Regions from separate parts of the Colwellia sp. MT41 genome, predicted to be linked through region 2. Evidence: predicted binding sites of a transcription regulator. Region 2 holds the regulator's gene; the other holds the start of a gene.
The links. The regulator NrdR, encoded in region 2, represses ribonucleotide reductase genes. The targets are predictions, from matches to a motif close to AAACACNANATNTNGTGTTT.
Positions count from the first base shown of each region.

Region 1: a site for NrdR is predicted at 4,120-4,139, ahead of nrdA (class 1a ribonucleoside-diphosphate reductase subunit alpha). Genes of this name have one in related genera too.

Region 1 covers NZ_CP013145.1:2,225,948-2,236,787, reverse strand. The annotation lists gene CMT41_RS09605 (diguanylate cyclase) at 1-60, shown strand, start outside; gene yfaE (class I ribonucleotide reductase maintenance protein YfaE) at 90-401, opposite strand; gene nrdB (class Ia ribonucleoside-diphosphate reductase subunit beta) at 445-1,575, opposite strand; gene nrdA (class 1a ribonucleoside-diphosphate reductase subunit alpha) at 1,702-3,972, opposite strand; gene ubiG (bifunctional 2-polyprenyl-6-hydroxyphenol methylase/3-demethylubiquinol 3-O-methyltransferase UbiG) at 4,522-5,262, opposite strand; gene gyrA (DNA topoisomerase (ATP-hydrolyzing) subunit A) at 5,577-8,315, shown strand; gene serC (3-phosphoserine/phosphohydroxythreonine transaminase) at 8,585-9,673, shown strand; gene aroA (3-phosphoshikimate 1-carboxyvinyltransferase) at 9,754-10,840, shown strand, end outside.
Region 2 covers NZ_CP013145.1:660,072-670,911, reverse strand. The annotation lists gene CMT41_RS02890 (hypothetical protein) at 1-1,903, shown strand, start outside; gene CMT41_RS02885 (hypothetical protein) at 2,026-3,156, shown strand; gene ribB (3,4-dihydroxy-2-butanone-4-phosphate synthase) at 3,216-4,325, opposite strand; gene CMT41_RS02875 (riboflavin synthase) at 4,483-5,169, opposite strand; gene ribD (bifunctional diaminohydroxyphosphoribosylaminopyrimidine deaminase/5-amino-6-(5-phosphoribosylamino)uracil reductase RibD) at 5,198-6,406, opposite strand; gene nrdR (transcriptional regulator NrdR) at 6,408-6,905, opposite strand; gene glyA (serine hydroxymethyltransferase) at 7,139-8,398, opposite strand; gene CMT41_RS02855 (hypothetical protein) at 8,862-9,587, opposite strand; gene CMT41_RS02850 (RNA polymerase sigma factor) at 9,580-10,212, opposite strand; gene CMT41_RS02845 (ABC transporter permease) at 10,273-10,840, opposite strand, start outside.

The DNA.
Region 1 (10,840 bases), 1.6 Mb from region 2:
CTTTCTCCAGAGCTCAGCCGGGTGATGAAGGGCATAGAATTACACTTGGATGTTAGCTAGGCATTTACTAGACATTATCAAGACAGGCGCTACTCGTCTATTGCTAGGCTAATATCGGTGACAGGAACACAGCAGCAGGGTAAGATTTCATTTTCACCGACAAAAGCTAAGGGTTCCCCTAAGGGATAGTTAATTTCGCCGGTAACTAAAGTTACCCGACATGCACCACAAAAGCCATCACGGCAATGATAATGTACTTCGATGTTGGCAGACTCTAAACAGTCGAGTAAAGTTTGTTCGTTATTTTCAAAAGGAACAACTTTACCCTGAACGGTAATTTTAGGCTGCAATTTGATGATGTCCTTCATGTTTTGACTGGTATTTTTTACTTTCATATTCATGCAACCAGCCTAAATTAAGGCTAGTATCACCATCATTTTATCTCTATAAGTCAAAACCGTCAAAATCAGCAACATCAACAGAAGAGTCAACTTGACCAACTAAATAGCTCGATATTTCGGTCTCTTGAGGAGCAACCTGCACGTTATCACTAACAAGGTAAGCACTCATCCAAGGTAAGGGGTTACTTTTTATATCGAAAGGTGCCTCATAGCCAATGGCAGTTAAGCGTTGATTTGAAATATATTCGATATATTGGTTCAGTATTTCAGCGTTAAGGCCAATCATTGAGCCATCTTTAAACAAATATTGTGCCCATTCTTTTTCTTGTTCGACCACCTCTAAGAATATTTGCAAACCCTCATCGCGCATCTCTTCACAAATAATCTTCATTTCAGGATCATCGTTTCCTGATTTCCAATTATTTAGAATATGTTGAGTACCTGTTAAATGTAGTGCTTCATCGCGGGCTATCAATTTAATGATTTTAGCATTGCCTTCAAGCAACTCACGCTCTGCAAAAGCAAAAGAACAAGCAAAACTAACGTAAAAGCGAACAGCTTCTAAGGCATTAAGAGAGCACACGGCTAAGTATAAACGTTCTTTTAACTTTCGAGTGCTAACTTCAATTGTTTTCCCCTCAACCTCATAACTACCTTCACCTTGAGATTGTAATAACTGAGTGGTCAAAATGACATCATCAAAATACTTAGCAATGCTAGTTGCGCGTTTTAAAATTGCTGGGTTAACAATGATGTCATCGAATACTTCACTGGGGTTGGTGAATAAGTTTCGTAAAATATGAGTATAAGAGCGAGAGTGAATTGTCTCACTGAAGGCCCACGTTTCCACCCAGGTTTCTACTTCAGGTAAAGAAACTAACGGCAAAAACACGGCATTAACAGAGCGTGCTGCCATTGAGTCTAATAATATTTGGTACTTTAAATTAGAAATGAAAATATGTTTTTCAGAGTCGGTTAAGCCCTGCCAGTCGGCTCTGTCTTTAGAGACATCAACTTCTTCAGGGCGCCAAAAAAATGAAAGTTGTTTTTCAATTAATTTCTCAAAAGCCATATAACGTTGTTGATCATAACGAGATATATTGACGTTATTGCCTAAAAACATGGGCTCTAATAACGCATTATTTGGAGTTTGGTTAAACGTGGTATACGTCATGAATCTTATTCCTTTGGAGTACTACTAGCCTTATTGCTCTTAGGCCGATGTAGTAACGAGAGCCCAGTATTTAACTAGGCTCTTTTTTATGTATAAATGGTAAGCTGAGTAAGTTTTTATTACAAATTAAATCTTACAAGCGCCGTCAGCACAACTATCATCTTCTAGCTCAATATTATCACTAGCACCATCTCGGGTATTATGATAATACAAGGTTTTAATGCCTAGTTTATACGCGGTTAAAATGTCTTTTAGAATTTGTTTTACTGGTACTTTACCACCTTCAAACTTAGCAGGGTCGTAATTAGTATTGGCTGAAATAGCTTGGTCGACAAATTTTTGCATTATGCCTACTAATTCCAAGTAACCTTGGTTATTAGGAATATTCCACAATAACTCGTAGTTATCTTTAAGTCTTTCATACTCAGGCACTACTTGTTTCAATACCCCGTCTTTACTCGCTTTAATACTGATTAAACCACGTGGTGGTTCAATGCCATTGGTCGCATTAGATATTTGTGATGACGTTTCAGAGGGCATTAACGCGGAAACAGTTGAGTTTCTTACACCGTATTTTTTAATGCTTGCTCGTAAACTTTCCCAATCTAAATGTAATGGCTCACTGGTAATATCATCAATGGTCTTTTTATACGTATCAATGGGTAATATACCTTGGCTTAAGCGAGTTTCATCAAATTTAGGACAAGCACCTCGCTCTTTCGCTAATTCATTGGACGCTTTTAATAAATAAAACTGAATAGCTTCAAACGTACGATGGGTTAGATTATTCGCGCTACCATTGGAATAATAAAGACCGTTTTTTGCGAGGTAATAAGCATAATTGATAACACCTATACCAAGTGTTCTGCGTGCCATACTGGCACTTTTTGCGGCAGCAAGCGGGTAGTCTTGGTAATCAAGTAAACTATCTAAGGCACGAACCGCTAGATCGGCTAAGCCCTCTAATTCATCTAATGAATCGATAGCGCCTAAGTTAAATGCCGACAGTGTACAAAGTGCCACTTCACCCTCTTCATCGTTAATGTCATTCATGGGTTTAGTCGGTAAGGCAATTTCTAAACACAAGTTACTTTGACGAATCGGGGCTTTGCTGGGATCGAACGGACTGTGAGTATTACAGTGGTCGACATTTTGTAAGTAGATACGACCAGTGCTGGCACGTTCTTGAGCAAACAAGGTAAATAACTCTATCGCTTTAATACGTTTTTTACGGATAGAATCATCATTTTCATATTGTACATAAAGCTGTTCGAATTTTTCTTGGTCTTCAAAAAATGCATCGTAAAGGCCAGGTACATCACTGGGACTAAATAAGGTAATAACCCCCCCTTTAATGAGGCGTTGATACATTACTTTATTAAATTGCACGCCATAGTCTAAATGACGAACACGGTTTTCTTCGACCCCACGGTTATTTTTTAACACCAGTAAACTTTCTACTTCTAAATGCCACAAGGGATAGAAGAGGGTTGCAGCACCGCCACGGACACCACCTTGTGAACAACTTTTTACTGCGGTTTGAAAGTGTTTGTAAAAGGGAATGCAACCGGTATGAAATGCTTCACCGTTTCGTATAGTGCTCCCTAAGGCACGAATTCTTCCCGCATTAACACCAATACCAGCACGTTGAGAAACATATTTCACAATGGCACTAGAGGTAGCATTAATTGAGTCTAAACTATCACCACATTCGATTAATACACAAGATGAAAATTGGCGGGTAGGTGTGCGTACGCCAGCCATAATAGGTGTCGGTAATGAAATTTTGAAGGTTGAGATAGCATGATAGAATTTTTCTACATACTGTAAACGTGTTTCACTTGGATATTTAGCAAATAAACAGGCAGCAACTAATAAATAAAGAAATTGTGCGCTCTCGTAAATTTCACCGGTAACACGGTTTTGGACTAAGTATTTACCTTCAAGCTGTTTTACCGCGGCATAACTAAAGGCTAGATCACGACTATGATCTAAAAACTTTTCCATATGCTCAAAGTCATCTTGAGTGTAATCGGTTAATAAGTGTTGATCATATTTCCCTGCTTGCACCATTTTAACAACGTGGGTGTAAAGCGCCGGCGGTTCAAATTGACCATAGGCTTTTTTACGCAAATGAAATACTGCTAACCTTGCCGAAAGGTATTGATAATCAGGTGTTTCTTCTGAAATAAGATCCGCGGCAGATTTTATAATGGTTTCGTGAATATCTTCAGTCTTTATACCATCATAAAATTGAATATGAGATTTGAGCTCTACATGAGAAACAGAGACTTTTTCAAGTCCTTCCGCGGCCCAAGCAATAACACGGTGAATTTTTTCAAGGTCAATGGCTTCTTTCTCGCCATTTCGTTTGGTTACAAAGAGGTTGTTATTCATGAAGTACCTGTAAAGAGATTATTGTGATTGCTTATTTATCGTCCCTAATAAAAAGGGTCTAAAACTTCCCTAATAAAAAATCCCACACTCGTTTTAGCAAATAGCAGCCTAAAAACGAAGTATTTTAAAATAACGACTGAGCAGCAAATGCACAATATCTAGGGTTTTTTATAATTTCAAACACAAGATAATGGGGTTTGAGCTGTTTTGCAAGTGATAAAACACGTTCATCGTTGCCATTTTTATTTCCAAAAAACCAGGGTTAGTGTTGACTAACCTAGCAAGACTATTTCATTTTGGAATTTACCAAAAGCAACGATTATTTTAGTTATTTTAGTCTGCACTCAATTTCATAAATTATTTTTAGTAAAAATATCTGCTCGCTATAATGATTTAGTATAACGGATTTAATGTGTATTAATAACAATGACTTATGAATTAATGGCAACAGCAGATTAATGTTTAAACAACTTGGCTATTAATACAACACTCTTATTCCTTACGCTAAGCACTAGCATTCTTTAATTTAGCTAGGTCTATCGCTTGCTATCAAAGCTTACGACAACAGATAATATAATTAACATCAAGAGAGTCTATCAGTTTGTGATTGCCCGTTAACGGATTGTAGTGAATGCCACTGGCATCAATACACTTTAAGCCATGTAATGCTGCCCAGCTAATGAGTTGTGAAGGGCGAATGAATTTATCATGGTCATGGGTACCGTCGGGAACAATTTTTAAGATTTTTTCTGCGGCAACTATGGCCAGTAAATATGACTTAATACCCTTATTTAGCGTTGAAAAGAACACCAAACCACCCGGTTTGACTAATGTCGCACACGCTTGCACCACGGAAGCAGGGTCAGGCACATGTTCAAGCATTTCCATACAGGTAACCACATCAAACGTTTCACTACATGCTAGCGCCTTTTCTTCTGCGGTAATCTTCTGATAATCTATGGATAAACTGGTTTCTAGTGCATGTAATTTAGCAACATTTAAGGGTTCCATGCCCATATCTATCCCGGTGACTTTAGCACCTAACTTTGTTAATGATTCAGATAAGATGCCACCTCCGCAGCCTACATCGATGACTTGCTTATCATACAAGCCATTATTTGCTTGAGTGTCGTTATCTAGCCAGGCAATATGTTGACATATAAATTGTACTCTTAATGGGTTGATTTGATGTAAGGGTTTAAAGTCTCCATTTAAATCCCACCATTGACTGGCAATTTTATTAAATTTTGCAATTTCATCTTCATTTACGTTAAGCGGTTTGGTTGACATAGTATTTTAAGCTTCAAGTTAACTTTTCATTATTTTATTCTAAACCAAAGTTATTTTGAAACAAAGGGTATAGATCAAATCAAGGCTATTTTGTTGTTTTTTTAAACTGATTATAACCCCTTAAAAATGCTTTAAATAAAGCGGTATGGCATCAAACATTTTTATGCTAGTATGCTGCGTTGATTACTATTGTTAGTGTCTATTAGATAACAATAAAATCTTTAAAATAGCGTTTTTCAAGACGCTAATAATTAGCCTCGCTATATTAGATGTTTTGTTAAGCAAAAGAATTAGTTAAGGGATACCATCGATTTATGTCCGATCTGGCCAAACAAATAGTTCAAGTTAATATTGAAGATGAACTAAAAACCTCCTATTTAGATTATGCCATGAGCGTAATAGTTGGGCGTGCATTGCCTGATGTTCGTGATGGCTTAAAACCTGTACATCGCCGCGTCTTATTCGCCATGGATGTCTTAGGTAATGATTGGAACAAAGCGTATAAGAAATCAGCCCGTGTGGTTGGTGATGTTATTGGTAAGTATCACCCCCATGGTGATACGGCTGTTTACGATACCATCGTTCGTATGGCGCAACCATTCTCATTACGTTACATGCTGATAGACGGGCAGGGTAACTTTGGTTCTGTTGATGGTGATAGTGCCGCGGCAATGCGTTATACCGAAATCCGTATGTCTAAAATTGCCCATTCTATTTTAGCTGATTTAGAGAAAGAAACCGTTGATTTTGTGCCTAACTATGATGGCACTGAATTTATCCCCGTGGTTATGCCAACGCGTGTGCCTAACTTGTTAGTCAATGGTAGTAGTGGTATTGCGGTAGGTATGGCAACCAATATCCCGCCACATAACTTGACTGAAGTCATCAATGGCTGTTTAGCGCTTATTGAAAACAGTGAAATATCATTTGAACAGTTATTAGAAATCATCCCAGGACCTGACTTTCCAACAGCAGGTATTATCAGTGGCCGTGCGGGTATCGAAGAAGCCTATCGTACGGGTCGTGGTAAAATAAAGATTCGTGCTCGCGCCAGCATTGAAGTGCACGAAACTACGGGTAAAGAAACCATTATTGTCCATGAATTACCGTATCAAGTAAATAAAGCACGTCTCATTGAAAAAATGGCCGAGCTAGTGAAAGATAAACGTCTTGAAGGTGTTTCAGCTTTGCGTGATGAGTCGGATAAAGACGGCATGCGCATGGTTATCGAAATCAAACGTGGCGAAGTCGGTGAAGTTGTTTTAAATAACTTATTTAAACTCACACAGATGCAGGTCTCTTTTGGTTTTAATATGGTGGCGTTAACTAACGGTCAACCAAAATTATTTAACATTAAAGAGATGCTTGAAGAGTTTGTTTTACATCGCCGTGAAGTGGTTACTCGTAGAACAATTTTTGAATTAAAGAAAGCACGCGAACGTGCTCATATCTTAGAAGGCTTATCGATTGCCTTAATAAATATTGACCCGATCATTGAATTAATTAAAAATTCAAGCAATAGAAAAGATTCCGAAGAAAAACTGATTGCCCAAGGTTGGGCATTAGGTGCTGTTGCCGATATGCTTAGCGCGTCAGGCAATGATGCCGCACGCCCTGAGTGGTTAGAAGCAGAATACGGTATTCGTGATGGTTTATATTATTTGACCGCAGAACAAGCAAAAGCCATCGTGGACTTGCAGTTATATAAATTGTCGGGCATGGAACACGAAAAGATTTTAAGCGAGTACAAATCGCTATTAGAGCTAATTGCGCAATTACTGCATATTTTGACTACGCCATCACGTTTAATGGAAATTATTTGTGAAGAGCTTATTGCTATTCGTGAAGAATTTGGCGATGAACGTCGGACTGAAATCACTGACGCTTCCCATGATTTATCGTTAGAAGATTTAATCACTGAAGAAGATGTTGTCGTGACCTTATCTCACGAAGGTTATGTTAAGTACCAAATATTAAGTGATTACGAAGCTCAGCGTCGTGGTGGTAAAGGCAAAGCGGCAACTAAGATGAAGGAAGAAGACTTCATCGAACGTTTATTAGTGGCGAATACCCATGACACCATCTTATGTTTCTCAAATCGTGGTAAATTATATTGGTTGAAAGTTTACCAATTACCGTTAGCAAGCCGTACTGCCAGAGGTAGACCGATTGTAAACATCTTACCATTAGAAAGTAATGAACGTATTACTGCTATTTTACCCGTGCGTGAATATGAAGATGATAAATTTATCATTATGGCCACTGCTTCGGGCACCGTTAAGAAAACACCATTGAAGGCTTATTCAAATCAACGTGCCAATGGCATCATTGCTTTGAACTTGCGTGATGACGATACCTTAATTGGTGTTGATATTACTAACGGTGAAAGCGATATAATGCTTTTCTCTGATGCAGGTAAAGTGGTGCGTTTCAATGAGAAAGCTCGTGATAGTGAAACAGGTGCAGTTAAAATTGATCCTGAAACTGGCGAAGAAATACTAGCCTTACGCTCCATTGGTCGTACCGGTACAGGTGTTCGTGGTATTCGACTTGACGGTGATCAAAAAGTTGTTTCGCTTATTGTGCCTAAAAATAATGGTGCCATTCTAACCATTACCGAAAATGGTTTTGGTAAGCGTACTGAATTAGCAGAATATCCAGCGAAAAGTAGAGCGACGAAAGGTGTTGTTTCTATTAAAGTCAGCGAACGTAATGGTAAAGTTGTTGGCGCAGTGCAAGTTGAAGAACTTGATGAAATTATGCTAATTACTGACAATGGTACTCTAGTTCGTACCCGCGTTAATGAAGTGAGCGTTATCGGCCGCAATACTCAAGGGGTACGTCTGATTCGTACAGCAGAGAATGAGCATGTGGTTGCACTACAACGTATTGATGAAATTGAGGAGCCCGAACACGTTGAAGAAGTTGCTGAGGGTGACGAGATAGTCGAAACGAGTGCCGAGCCCAATTCTGAAAACAGTCCAGAGCATAGCGCTCAGCAGGATAGTGCAGATAGCACACAAGACGAAAAACAAGACGACAAACAAGAGTAATTGTCGTAGTAACAATGACAAGGGCGGCTAATAACCGCCTTTTTTAATGTGATTTTATTAATAAAAAATAATATTTAAGATACCATACCCGTTACCATTCAAGATGCATGTTTCAGAGTGCTTAAGTCATTTCAATTCAAGGTGTAGTGATGAAATAATGGTTGTGCCATTATAAGTTACAGCAACGATGAAGTGATGTTGCTCAAACGCTTCTTCGATGGGGTTTAAAGTGACTTTAACGGGCATAGTTAACATGATTAGGAATGATAATGTCTAAAGTTTTTAATTTTTGTGCTGGACCGGCCATGTTACCGACAGCGGTAATGGCAAAAGCACAGCAAGAATTTGTTAATTGGCAAGACACAGGATGCTCTGTGATGGAACTCAGTCACCGTAGTGATATTTATATCGCTATGGCTAAAAAAGCAGAAGCAGACTTGCGTGAGTTGATGTCTATTCCTGATAATTACCAAGTATTGTTTTGCCATGGTGGTGGACGAGGACAATTTTCTGCGGTACCACTTAACTTGTTACCTCAGGGTAAGTCTGCGGATTACATTGTCTCAGGCTCTTGGTCAAAAGCGGCGGCGGTTGAAGCCAAAAACTTTGGTGACATTAATACCATTAATATCAACCAAGACAATGATATCAGCTTGAGCCTTTTAGCCAGTTCAGACTGGCCACTTAACCCCGATGCCGCTTATGTCCATTACTGTCCCAATGAAACCGTTAATGGTCTTGAAATTAATACTATTCCAGAAACACATGGTGTGCCTTTAGTCGCTGATATGTCATCAACTATTTTATCCCATGAAGTGGATGTCAGTAAGTTTGGTTTAATTTACGCAGGGGCACAAAAAAACATTGGTCCATCTGGTTTAACCATTGTTATTATTCGAGAAGATTTACTTGGTCATGCACAAATAGCAACGCCATGTATTATGAATTATAAAACATCTGCCGATCATAATTCTATGTATAACACGCCGCCAACGTATGCTTGGTATCTTGCCGGTCTGGTCTTTCAGTGGCTCAAAGAGTTAGGCGGGGTAAAGGCAATGGCTAAAGTAAATAAAGTTAAAGCTGAGCTATTGTATCAAGCTATCGATAAAAGTGACTTCTACCTTAATCACATAGAAAGCCAGTATCGTAGTAAGATGAATATTCCTTTTTGGCTAAAAGATGACAGCTTAAATGATAAGTTTTTAAGTGAATCTGAAGCTGCGGGTTTAATGGCGCTAGAAGGCCATAGAATGGTTGGCGGTATGCGGGCAAGCATTTATAACGCCATGCCACTGGCAGGTGTGCAAGCCCTTGTTGCCTTTATGGCAAAGTTTGAGCAAGAAAATAAAAGTTAGTGGCTCTTACTTAACAATAAAACAAAGAAAAATTATTTTTAACACTTTCTAGAACAATATTATTAATAGTTGGAATATCCATGTCTCAAGCAAAAAAGGCGTTAACCTTTACTACTCGCCCTGGTCATAGCGTTTCAGGTGATATTATAGTACCTGGCGATAAATCAGTTTCTCATCGCTCAATCATGTTTGGTTCATTAGCCAATGGTACTACCCATATTAAAGGCTTTTTACCGGGTCAAGACTGTTTAGCGACTATGAATTGCTTTAAAGCGATGGGCATAGAAATTGAAGGGCCAGATAGCGATCATAATGTGACTGTTCACGGTAAAGGTTTACATGGTTTATCACAGCCGAAAGAACAGCTTGATATTGGCAACTCAGGTACCTCTATTCGTTTGCTTTCGGGCATCCTAGCTGGACAGCAGTTTAGTTCTTCTATGGCCGGTGATGTATCGTTAAATAAAAGACCTATGGCACGTGTCGTTGAGCCATTACAATTAATGGCTGCTAATATAAGTGCACGTGAAGATGGCACACCACCGGTTGTTTGTCAGGGACTTGCAGAAAATCAAAAGCTCAAAGCTATCGATTATATATTGCCTATGGCTAGCGCTCAGGTGAAGTCTTGCGTTATTTTAGCTGGCATGTATGCAGAAGGTGTTACTAGCGTTATTGAACCTGGCATTACTCGTGATCATACTGAACGTATGTTAACCGCTTTTGGTTACCCTGTTACTGTTGAGAAAAATATCGACGGAGACGAACAAAAAACACGTATTTCTATTGAAGGTGGCCATGAATTGACCGCTTGTGATATTCAAATACCGGGTGATATTTCTTCGGCTACCTTTTTTATGGTTGCTGGCTTAATTGCTAAGTCAGGGCAACTGACGATTCGTAATGTAGGCATGAACCCAACCCGCATCGGTGCTATAAATATTTTAAAAGCAATGCAAGGTGATTTAACCATTATCAATGAACGCATGGCTGGTGGTGAGCCCGTTGCTGATATTGTTGTTAAAGCATCGCAATTACAGGGCATAGATATTAGTGAACGTGATGTGCCGCTCGCTATCGATGAATTTCCAGCAATATTTATTGCCGCAGCCTGTGCTAATGGTACAACGAGATTACGCGGCGCAGAAGAGTTAAGAGTAAAAGAAA
Region 2 (10,840 bases):
TTATAAAGCGCCTGAGTTTAAATATATAGGTAAAGAAGTTGCTGACGTGGTTAGCATTACTTTCTCCGCTGACTTAAATACTATAGTGATCACCGAAGCAGATAAGGTTTCAGATGAACAACAAACTGTAGAAACGCGAGTATTTACATCTGGACAAACAGTTGGAGAGTGGAGCGCGACAAGCTCTGTTGTAACCGCTAATCCTGAAAAACATTACTGGGGCACAGGTATTGAGCGTAAGATAATTACTAAACGTTTCGATTCTGGTATAGAAGAGCAAGGTATTCTTTATACCCGTGCTTATATCACCGGTGAAGAAGAAAGTAGTTATGGGGTAAAATCAGTTCGCATCACTCCTGTAGATCATGACGGTAATGGCACAACAGATGCTTATTATTTTGAAGCAATAAGTAATTTTTGGGATGATAAAGAGTATGATGGTACAAGCTTTGCTACTTTAATGGATGCAAATGGCAATATACTAACCAGTGATGGTAACCCACATAACTGGGACACTGTTTGGTCACTAGATGAATTCGATAGTATCGAAGCCTTTATGAAAAATAATTCTTATCAACTTATTGCCAACCCATTAACAGTAACTAATGGTGCCGAGTTATTATCGCAAACTATTACTAACTGGTGGCAAGATCAACGCAGCTTAACGATTGATGAACTTGGTCAGGTTACTTTCTTCTTTAACGAAGATGAATTGACTGATATTGCTGCAGGAGAGTTTACTGAATTAAACCCGATATCATACCTAACGCAACCTTTAATCAAAGACGCCTTAACTATTGCAGTTAGCGCTGATACAAATACAGTAACAACCTCTTTTGATGATGCCAGTACAAAGACCTTCACTTTTACCGGTGGAAAAGGTAGCGACTTTAACTTCAATTCAGACAATGACAATGGTAATAACAGATCAATCTGGTCTAAGGTAACCCCCATTGACGGTTTAGATGTTCCGCAAGTAATTATCAGCCACATGATCCAATTTCCATGGAATGAATTGAGTATACAACTTAAATTCATGCCGGTGGATGATCAACAAGCAAACGGTGAAGCAGGCCCTGATGGTATAGCCGATAGAATAGAAGTTTATTATATTGGTGGTTGGGGTAATACCTTCAATGATGATGGCGTGCTAATCGATGGCAATGGTGATATTAATGCGTTTAACGACCAAAGTTGGCCGATCACCCAATTCGATACTGTCCCTAATGATGCTTACGCTAACTTCTTTTGGACTGAAGCATCATGGGGTCACATAGGGTGGAATCCACTACCCTTTAACCCACTAACAGTAGCTAGTGCCTTAGATGTTTATAAAGCCTTAATCATGAATGATTGGGATAATAGCATCAGCGACTACATTGATGACATTGGTAAAGTTGAAGTTAACTTTGATGAAGACAAACTTGACTTGCTGGTTGCCGACAGCACCACCATGTTTGATGGCTATAACACTGAAGCTGATTCTGACAACGTTTTTGAAGACGAAGATACCTTCCTGAACGTTAATGCAGCATTAACCTTAGAAGCTATCTTAGGGGATTATGAAGTGAAGATACAACTTTCAGGTGAGCGCACAGCACTTGAAGCAGGTATTTTCGATCTTGCCATGAGTTATCGTTTACCCGGTGAAAACGCACAGCGTTCATTCACAGTACATTACAATACCGAAGAAGAAGGCAGATTAACCGCCAATAACTTTGAAGGTGTAGTATTAGTACTTAATGAGCCAGATGAAGATGCGACAGGTATACAAATACTAGGGCATATACTTGTTGGTCCAACAGCGATAGTAGCTGCAACGATTGAAGATAGAGATGGTATAATCATGATTGTATATGCTGATACTGACGGTGATGGTATACATGAAGAAGAAACTTTATAACTTTTACGTTGCTATTAACTACTAAACAATAGCAATTTAAGTTAAATTAAAATGCCAGTCAGTAATGACTGGCATTTTTTATAAGCTAACAAATGATCATTTTCTGCCAATAAGGAGTATTAGTGAAGATTAATTTACTTTGTGCTGTTACTTTAACTTTTTTATTTACCACTCTTTGGGCAGATAAGGGTTACGCAAATAATAAACAACTCAATAACGATCATGTTTCAGCTTATGTATTAAGTGAGTCATTTAGTAATATTTTACCGATAAAACAACTTATTGATGATGAGTGGCAACAAGCCCCCGCAACAGATTCAAGTATTGGTTTTACTCAAAATGAAACTGGCTTAAAAGCTTATTGGGGAAATATATCTTTTAATATTGCTCACCGTGTCGATTATTTTGTTTTTACCAACCCCGATACCGCGCAAGCTTTCTATTTAGAGCGCACTGACCAAGCACTAACCACACAAGATAGTTATCAACTTGCATTGAGATTACATCACCAACGTAGCAATGGATTTAGGCTAGGTTATCAATGGCAGTTTGAAAGTTTTTCTACTGAAATTAATGTCGGCTACTGGGATGTTAGCGCCACCAGAGAGTCACAAATTACCGGTGAAATTTTTGGTGATGAAGATAATAATATTACTGGCACAGCTCAGCTAAGAGAGCTTTACAGTGATAAAAATTTTTTAAAACGTGGCAATAATGATAGCTGGGACATTGATGGTTATGGCGTAACAGTTGATTTATTTGTTCATTGGCAAGTCAATAATGACCTAGCATTTACCCTTGATATAAAAGATTTATATTCACGGTTTAACATGAAAAAATTAGGTTATAGTGAAGGTACGGTGGATACCGATGGCACTTTTATTAATAGTTTAGGGGGCAAGTCTTACTTACCTTTATATAGAGGAGTCGCTGGCTATAAAGATTATCAATTCGATCTGCCAGAAAACGTTAACTTATTTGCCCATTATCAAGCAGAGCATATATCTACTAAATCTATTGCTAGCCGCTATATTGTTCGTTATAAACGTCAAGGTGAAGTTAACTTTTATTATGCCGGTGTAGGTTTTACTTATAAGCAAAGTAACATCAGACTATTGCTAGATTTAGAACACCTATCTCCTGAAATTCAATATAGCAACTCATGGTTTGCTCTGAAGTTTGCTATTGATGATATTGATATAGAGAAAGCGATGCAGTTTTCTTTGGGGTTATCAGGACACTATACTTTTTAAAAGTAAAGGTACTTACTACAAGCACCCTTTACTTTAATCATTAATACCAATGTAAGTGGCTAATCCGCAATATATTCAACAACTTCTAGGCCAAAACCAGACAGTGAGTGGTACTTGGTTTGTGAACTTAATAAGCGCATTTTACTGACACCTAAGTTAGCCAGTATTTGTGAACCAACACCAACATTACGTGAGCCAACATGACGGTTAATTTCTTTTACCACTTCACCGGCATCAATTTGGGCATATTTTTCTACCAAATTAATTAACTCAGTTGGTGATTCATGTTTACCTAGTAATACCAGTACACCACCTTCTTTAGCAATTTTTTCCAAAGCACTTGCTATTGGCCAAGTAGCCACACTTTCACGCTGGCTAAAGAGTAAGTCACGGAAAGTATTTTCTAAATGCACACGTACAAGTGTCGGCTCATCGGCCTTAATTTCACCCTTAGTTAAAGCAAAGTGTGCTTGACCATCGATGGTGTCTTTAAATACGGTTAAATCAAATTCACCAAAAGCCGTCGGTAATTTACACTGCGATATACGCTCGATAGTCGTTTCAGTGGCATTTCTAAATTCAATTAAATCAGCTATGGTGCCCATTTTAATATCATGTTTTTGTGCGATAATTTCTAAATCCGGACGACGTGCCATGGTGCCATCTTCATTTAAAATTTCGACAATAACAGCCGCAGGTTCAAAACCCGCCATGCGTGCTAGATCAACACCTGCTTCAGTATGCCCGGCACGATTTAACACACCGCCATCTTTTGCAATTAAGGGGAAAATATGACCCGGTTGCACGATATCAAGATGTGTTGCGCCTTTAATGGCGGCAGCAAGTACCGTCGTAGCGCGATCAGCGGCAGAGATACCCGTAGTAACCCCCGTTGCAGCTTCAATTGACACGGTAAAGTTGGTGCTAAATTGTGCATCATTTTTATCTACCATCAAGGGTATTTTTAATGCTTCACATTTTTCACGGCTCATTGGCATACAAATTAAACCACGCCCATGGGTTGCCATAAAGTTAATCGCTGCAGAGGTCACTTGTTCAGCGGCCATAATGAAGTCACCTTCATTTTCCCTATCTTCATCATCCATTAAAATAACCATTTTACCTAGGGCGATGTCTGCGATGATTTCTTGTGGGGTATTTAATTTCATTTCGGCCTCTTTGATGGCTAGCTATATTGTTAGCGCCATTTTACTGTGCGTATTTGTTATATTTTAGTGAGTTCATCCATTATATGCACTCATCATTTGTTTGTTTAGCTTAAGTTGTTCACTTTAATTAGTTGCTTAGCTTTATTTTAAAACCTGGCTATTTGATAAAGCCCGCTTTTAATAACATAGCTTCACTAACGTTTGACCGTGGTGCTGACTCTTTTTGCTCACTTTTAGTGAGTAAGCGTTCTAGGTAGCGGGCAATTAAATCCACTTCAATGTTCACCTTAGTACCCACTTGATAGTCCCCAAAGATGGTTGATTTTACTGTGTGCGGCACTATGGTCAGTCGAAATTTACCTACTGAACCATCCTCAGCCAACGCATTTACCGTTAAGCTAGTACCATCAATAGTTACTGAACCTTTTTCAGCAATATAATGTGCTAAATCACCTGGCATGCTTAACCAGTATTCAATACTGTTACCATTGTTATTAATCGCTAATATTTCACTAACACCATCGACATGACCTGAAACCATATGGCCGCCAAAACGTGTGCTTGCTAACATAGCTTTTTCTAGGTTCACTTTACTACCCACTTGATAGTTGACAAAACCGGTGCGCTGTAAGGTTTCATTAGAAACATCGGCGCTATAACTACCATTGCCTTTGCTGTTATTAACCTCAACCACAGTAAGACAAATACCATTAGTTGCTATGGAGTCACCCAGTTTAACATCACTCATATCCAAATCATGGGTAGCGATAACTAAACGAGCACCTTGGGCATTAACATTGATGGTTTTTATAACACCAACCGCTTCGATAATTCCTGTAAACATAGACTTCTCTATTTAATTTTTTGTTTGTTTATTTATTAGCTGTTAGTTGGCTAGTGATACGAATATCGCCACCGACCATACGAATATCACTAATGGTTAATGCCTTAGCTTGATTTAACTTTGTTATCACTGGCATTGCCACTAAATTTTTACCGTCACCCCCCATTAACTTAGGGGCTTGATAAAGAATAAGTTCATTAACTAAATCTTGCTCAATAAAGGCACCACTTAACTGTGCGCCTGACTCAATTAAAATATCATTGAGTCCTCGCTTTGCTAGTAGTGTTAACAAAGCGGGCAAATCTATTTTAAATTTTCCCTGGGCGTTTTTTACCACAGGTAATTGCACTTGTTCTACGAAATGAGGCCATTTTGGTAAGTTTTCAAGATTTGTTGCACATTTATTTTCAATTTTTGCATGAATAATCAAAATTGGCGAGTCATGTTCGAATAAAGCGAGATCCGGCGTTAGCCTATTTTGACTGTCGATAACAACACGTAATGGTTGACGCAGCGTCTCTTTTGCATAGCTATTTTTTAATTCACCTAACTCAGACCAACGTACCGTCATTTTAGCATTATCAAAAATGATTGAATCGGCACCGCTAATAATAGCGCAACTCTGCGCCCTTAAACGTTGCACATCTTGGCGAGCAGCACTTGACGTTATCCATTGACTTTCGCCACTGGCCATGGCGGTTTTTCCATCAAGGCTAGCTGCTAATTTACAGCGCACATAAGGACGTTTATTTTCCATCAGATGAATAAAGCCGACGTTAAGTGCTTTTGCACCTTGCGCTAACAAACCTGATTGGACCTTGATGCCGGCTTGTTCTAACAGGGTTAAACCATTACCGGAAACTTGTGGATTTGGGTCAACCATGGCAGCAATAACATGGCCAACACCGGCAGCAATTAATGCTTGTGCACATGGTGGCGTGCGACCAAAGTGGCTGCAAGGCTCTAAAGTAACATACGCCGTAGCGCCTTTAATTAAAGCGCTATGGTTAACGTTGGCCTCGGCTAAGGCATTCACTTCTGCATGGCCCTGCCCTGCTTTTTCATGGTAACCTGTACCAATAACTTTACCAACACCGCCTTTATAGCTCACTAATACACAACCTACCCTAGGATTGGGCGAGGTAGTAAAATGGCCTTTTTTCGCTAACGCTAGCGCCTGAGACATGAACAGGTGATCTTGCGCAGTAAAAGGGCTATCAGCCACACTAACATTCATATTATTTAACCACTTTAACTTGTTTGTTTTTCTGTGCCTTGCCGTTTTTTTCTTTACCTAAGCGCGTTATTTCATCGGCAAACTCACTGATATCTTCAAAAGATAAATACACCGAGGCAAAACGTAAATAAGCAACTTTATCTAATTTTTTAAGCTGTGCCATGATTAAATCACCTAACATTTCACTGCTTATTTCTCGCTCACCGGTAGCGCGCATTTGCGATTTTAACTTATTAATCGCCAACTCTATTTGTTCCATGCTAACCGGGCGTTTTTCTAGCGCACGGCTTAAACCACTGCGCATCTTATCTTCATTGAAGGGCTCTCTGCTGCCATCACGTTTAATTATGCGTGGCATAACTAACTCTGCATTTTCAAAAGTGGTATAACGTTCATGACAAGCTAAGCATTCTCGGCGACGGCGTACTTGATGGCCGCCAGAAACTAAGCGTGAATCAATAACTTTAGTGTCAACAGCTGAACAAAATGGACAATACATAGATTACCTACGAAAATTATAAACTAAAAGATACAAGCGGATAGTTTATGGAGAAAAACGAAAAATGGCCGCTCAAGGCGACCATTTTAATATAAAACATGTGATTAAGCTAAAGAAACTGGATTCAGGACAATATGCTCCCTGCATTGTCTAATAAGTAGCATCCGTGCCACGTCCGACAAAAGACTTCGGCAATGACGGTAGTTTGTTATTAACTTAGTTATCCCGAGTAGCTATTTTTGGTAAACAGGGAAACGGCTACATAACTCTTTAACTTGACCTTTAACACGGGTAATAACGTCTTCATTGTTGATGTCATCAAGAATGTCACAAATCCAACCAGTTAACGCTTTAGTTTCTTCTACAGCAAAACCACGACGAGTGATTGCTGGTGTACCTAAACGTAAACCTGAAGTAACAAACGGAGAACGAGTATCGTTTGGTACTGAGTTTTTGTTTACCGTGATGTTTGCTTTACCTAAAGCAGCATCAGCATCTTTACCTGTGATATCTTTATCGATTAAATCAAGCAGTAATAAATGGTTTTCAGTACCGTTAGAAACAACTTTGTAACCACGTTCTTGTAATACCTCGACCATAGCTTTAGCGTTATCTAAAACACCTTGCTGGTAAACTTTAAATTCAGGCTCTAATGCTTCTTTAAATGCTACCGCTTTCGCAGCAATGATGTGCATTAATGGGCCACCTTGGCCACCAGGGAAAACTGCGCTGTTAAGTTTTTTGTAAATAGCTTCGTCATCACAAGCAGAAACAATTAAACCGCCACGTGGACCAGCTAATGTTTTATGGGTAGTTGTGGTAACAACATGAGCGTGTGGTAATGGGCTAGGGTAAAGACCTGCCGCCACTAAACCGGCAACATGAGCCATATCAACGAAGAAGATAGCGTCAATTTTATCAGCAATCTTACGCATACGTGCCCAATCAACAACACCTGAGAATGCTGAGAAGCCGCCGATAATCATTTCTGGTTTGTGCTCTAGCGCCAAACGCTCTAATTCTTCGTAATCAATATCGCCAGTTTCTGGGTGAAGGCCATATTGAAATGCTTCATATGACTTACCAGAGAAGTTTACATGTGAACCATGAGTTAAGTGACCACCATGTGCCAAGCTCATACCTAATACTTTTCCGCCTGGTGTAACTAAGGCTTGAAAAACAGCAGCGTTGGCTTGTGAACCCGCGTGAGGTTGAACATTGGCATAAGTAGCGCCAAATAATTCTTTTGCGCGGTCAATGGCTAATTGCTCAACAACATCAACATACTCACAACCACCGTAATAACGTTTACCCGGATAGCCTTCAGCGTATTTGTTAGTAAGCTGAGAGCCTTGTGCTTCAAGAACACGCGGGCTACAGTAGTTTTCAGACGCAATTAACTCAATGTGCTCTTCTTGACGAACAACTTCATTGCTTATTGCTTGAGCAAGTTCCGGATCAAAATCGGCAATATTCATATCACGAGTAAACATGTTTTATTCCTTAAGTATTTCAGCCCAAGGCTGCAAACTATGCCCTACTACTTCTTTATAAAGCAATGAGGACATACAAAAATTAGTGGCAGTATACTGCCTGATTTTTGCCAGTATGTACACGGCAAAACGGGCTAGTTTTAGTACAAATTATACTGTTATATAGCGTAATTTGTTAAGCATAGTACTTAGAAGTGCGATAAAAGCTTTCACCAAAATAAGCAAACAGACTATAACCAATAAAAAACCAAGATACAACGAATATAAAACAGCTTAAACAATAAAAATCCGAACAATAAACAACTAAATTAGTAAAGTGCAAATATTTCATGCTGCATGATAAATTCATTACCTTATTAATAATGAAACGGCGCTATCGATATTTACACGATAGCGCCGTTCATGAGTTCTTTGTTACTTGTCAGTACTTTGATCTTTACCTATGAGAGATTGGTTACTTAGTCTATACAGAAGAAAGCTGTGTTAACTCTTTTTTTCGCTTTTGTTGGATAGCGTGAGTAACAAACCACATGAGCAAAACAAATAGATTGAAGACTGCAATATATGGCCATGGAGATTTTTCAGACTCACTACCCAGAACAAATAAATAAGCATTAACAAAAGGTACGCTAAATACTCCAGAATATTTACTCAACTGATAATATTTTATTGATGATTCACAGGCTGCAATTGCATTACTTACAGCTCTATCAGGACTATCACAGCTTTGCTGCCAAGTTCGTAATCGAATTTTTATTTCATAATAAACAAACACTGGCGATAAAAGACTACCTACACCTAAATAAATAATCGTTGCTTTATCAAACGCACCTTGAAGTAAGCCGACAAGAAAAAAGCCAATAAGCCCTAATGTTGCAACAACATTAAGCCCTAACAAAAACTTAGCCCAAAAAGTGCGCTTTTTTGTTTGCTTAAGCAAAGCTTGAATATCAGTTTTTTCATAAGGCTGACTTTGCCAGTCTCGAGCAAGTAATAGCCAGTTTTCATCTAATGCTGGCTCATCTGCTGGCGGAGATTTTTTATCTTTTTCTGAACGAGGTACATTTTTTTGGCGAGGTAATGAAAGTACATCAATCTGGTTTGTTTTAACAATAACTCCATCAGTAGTTTCTAGTTTATTGGGCTCTACCGATGATGTATCTTCATTTTCCAATACTGATTTATCCATTTTCTGCTCCCTCCAACAACTGTGCTAATAATGTTTTAGCACGTTGTAACCTCACACCCACTAAATTGGTAGTTATCACTAAAATATCCGCTATTTCTTGATAACTCATACCTTCTAAAGCCAGGGTTATCACTTGTTGTTGCTCAAGTTTTAACTGACGAATTGCATTAGCTAATTTTTGTTGTCGCTGACTCTGGTTAAGTGATTGATAAGGCGTTTTCTGTGTTGTTGCTATATTTTCAACTTCAGCACAACTTTCTATATCCGAGGTTTTAACTGTTTTCACCGCTTTGGCAACATGGGTAGCTAAAACATTATGAGCGATACGCGCGACAAAGGTTTTAACCGCAGCGTCTTGACGAAACTTAGGCAAGGCACGCCAAATGTTTAACGCTATTTCTTGAAAAAGTTCATCTTGTATAGCAAGTTTTGCTTCAAAACCGGTAATAATATGACGAAGCAGTTTTTCATGCTCCGTCATCCACTCGGTAAATACAGCTTGATTATCTACATATTTAACCTCTGAATAAGAGCATTCCAAACTACTTTCCTTGTATTCAATCCCCTCAGCCGTAGCGGAAGATAATTGAGCTTTAGATAATATTAATTTACTAGAATTTAACATATTAATTGCTTTTAGCTCAGCTCTTATTCAGTTACTTGCATTTAATCATCAAGACCTTTACTAGCTTAACGCCATCACCACTTTTTCTGATTTCAAGCGCACAGACAAAATAACAACTAACGCAGCGATAAGCGCGACAGTAATTGCAGTTGTTGCAGCAAAGGCAAACCAGTCAATAGGTAAACCTTTAAAGATATCTTCCATTAATAATGAATGCCCCGCGATCGGTGCGTAATTTAACCAAGCAGGTTTACTGTCCATAAACATCATTGCGTAAGGAATAGTGGTTGGTACCACAATTAACATGCTCACCGTTGCTTGCGCTTCTTTAAAGCTTTTGGCTTGAAAAGCAAAAAACAACTGTAAAATTGCCGCGAAAAAACATATTGGAATAAGCAATAACATCAATACAGAAAATGTTGCTAAATCTATATTAAAAGACATACCTAGTTTGCTTAAATCAATAAAATTCGTGGCAAACGACGTCAAGCTGAGCATAATAGCGATAGACAAAATACTAACAGAACTAACACAGGTCATTTTAGCTAACACTATTTTTAAGGTGCTTACCGGTTGGCAAAGTAACATTTCTAAAATATTACGTTCACGTTCACCGGCACTTGAGTCA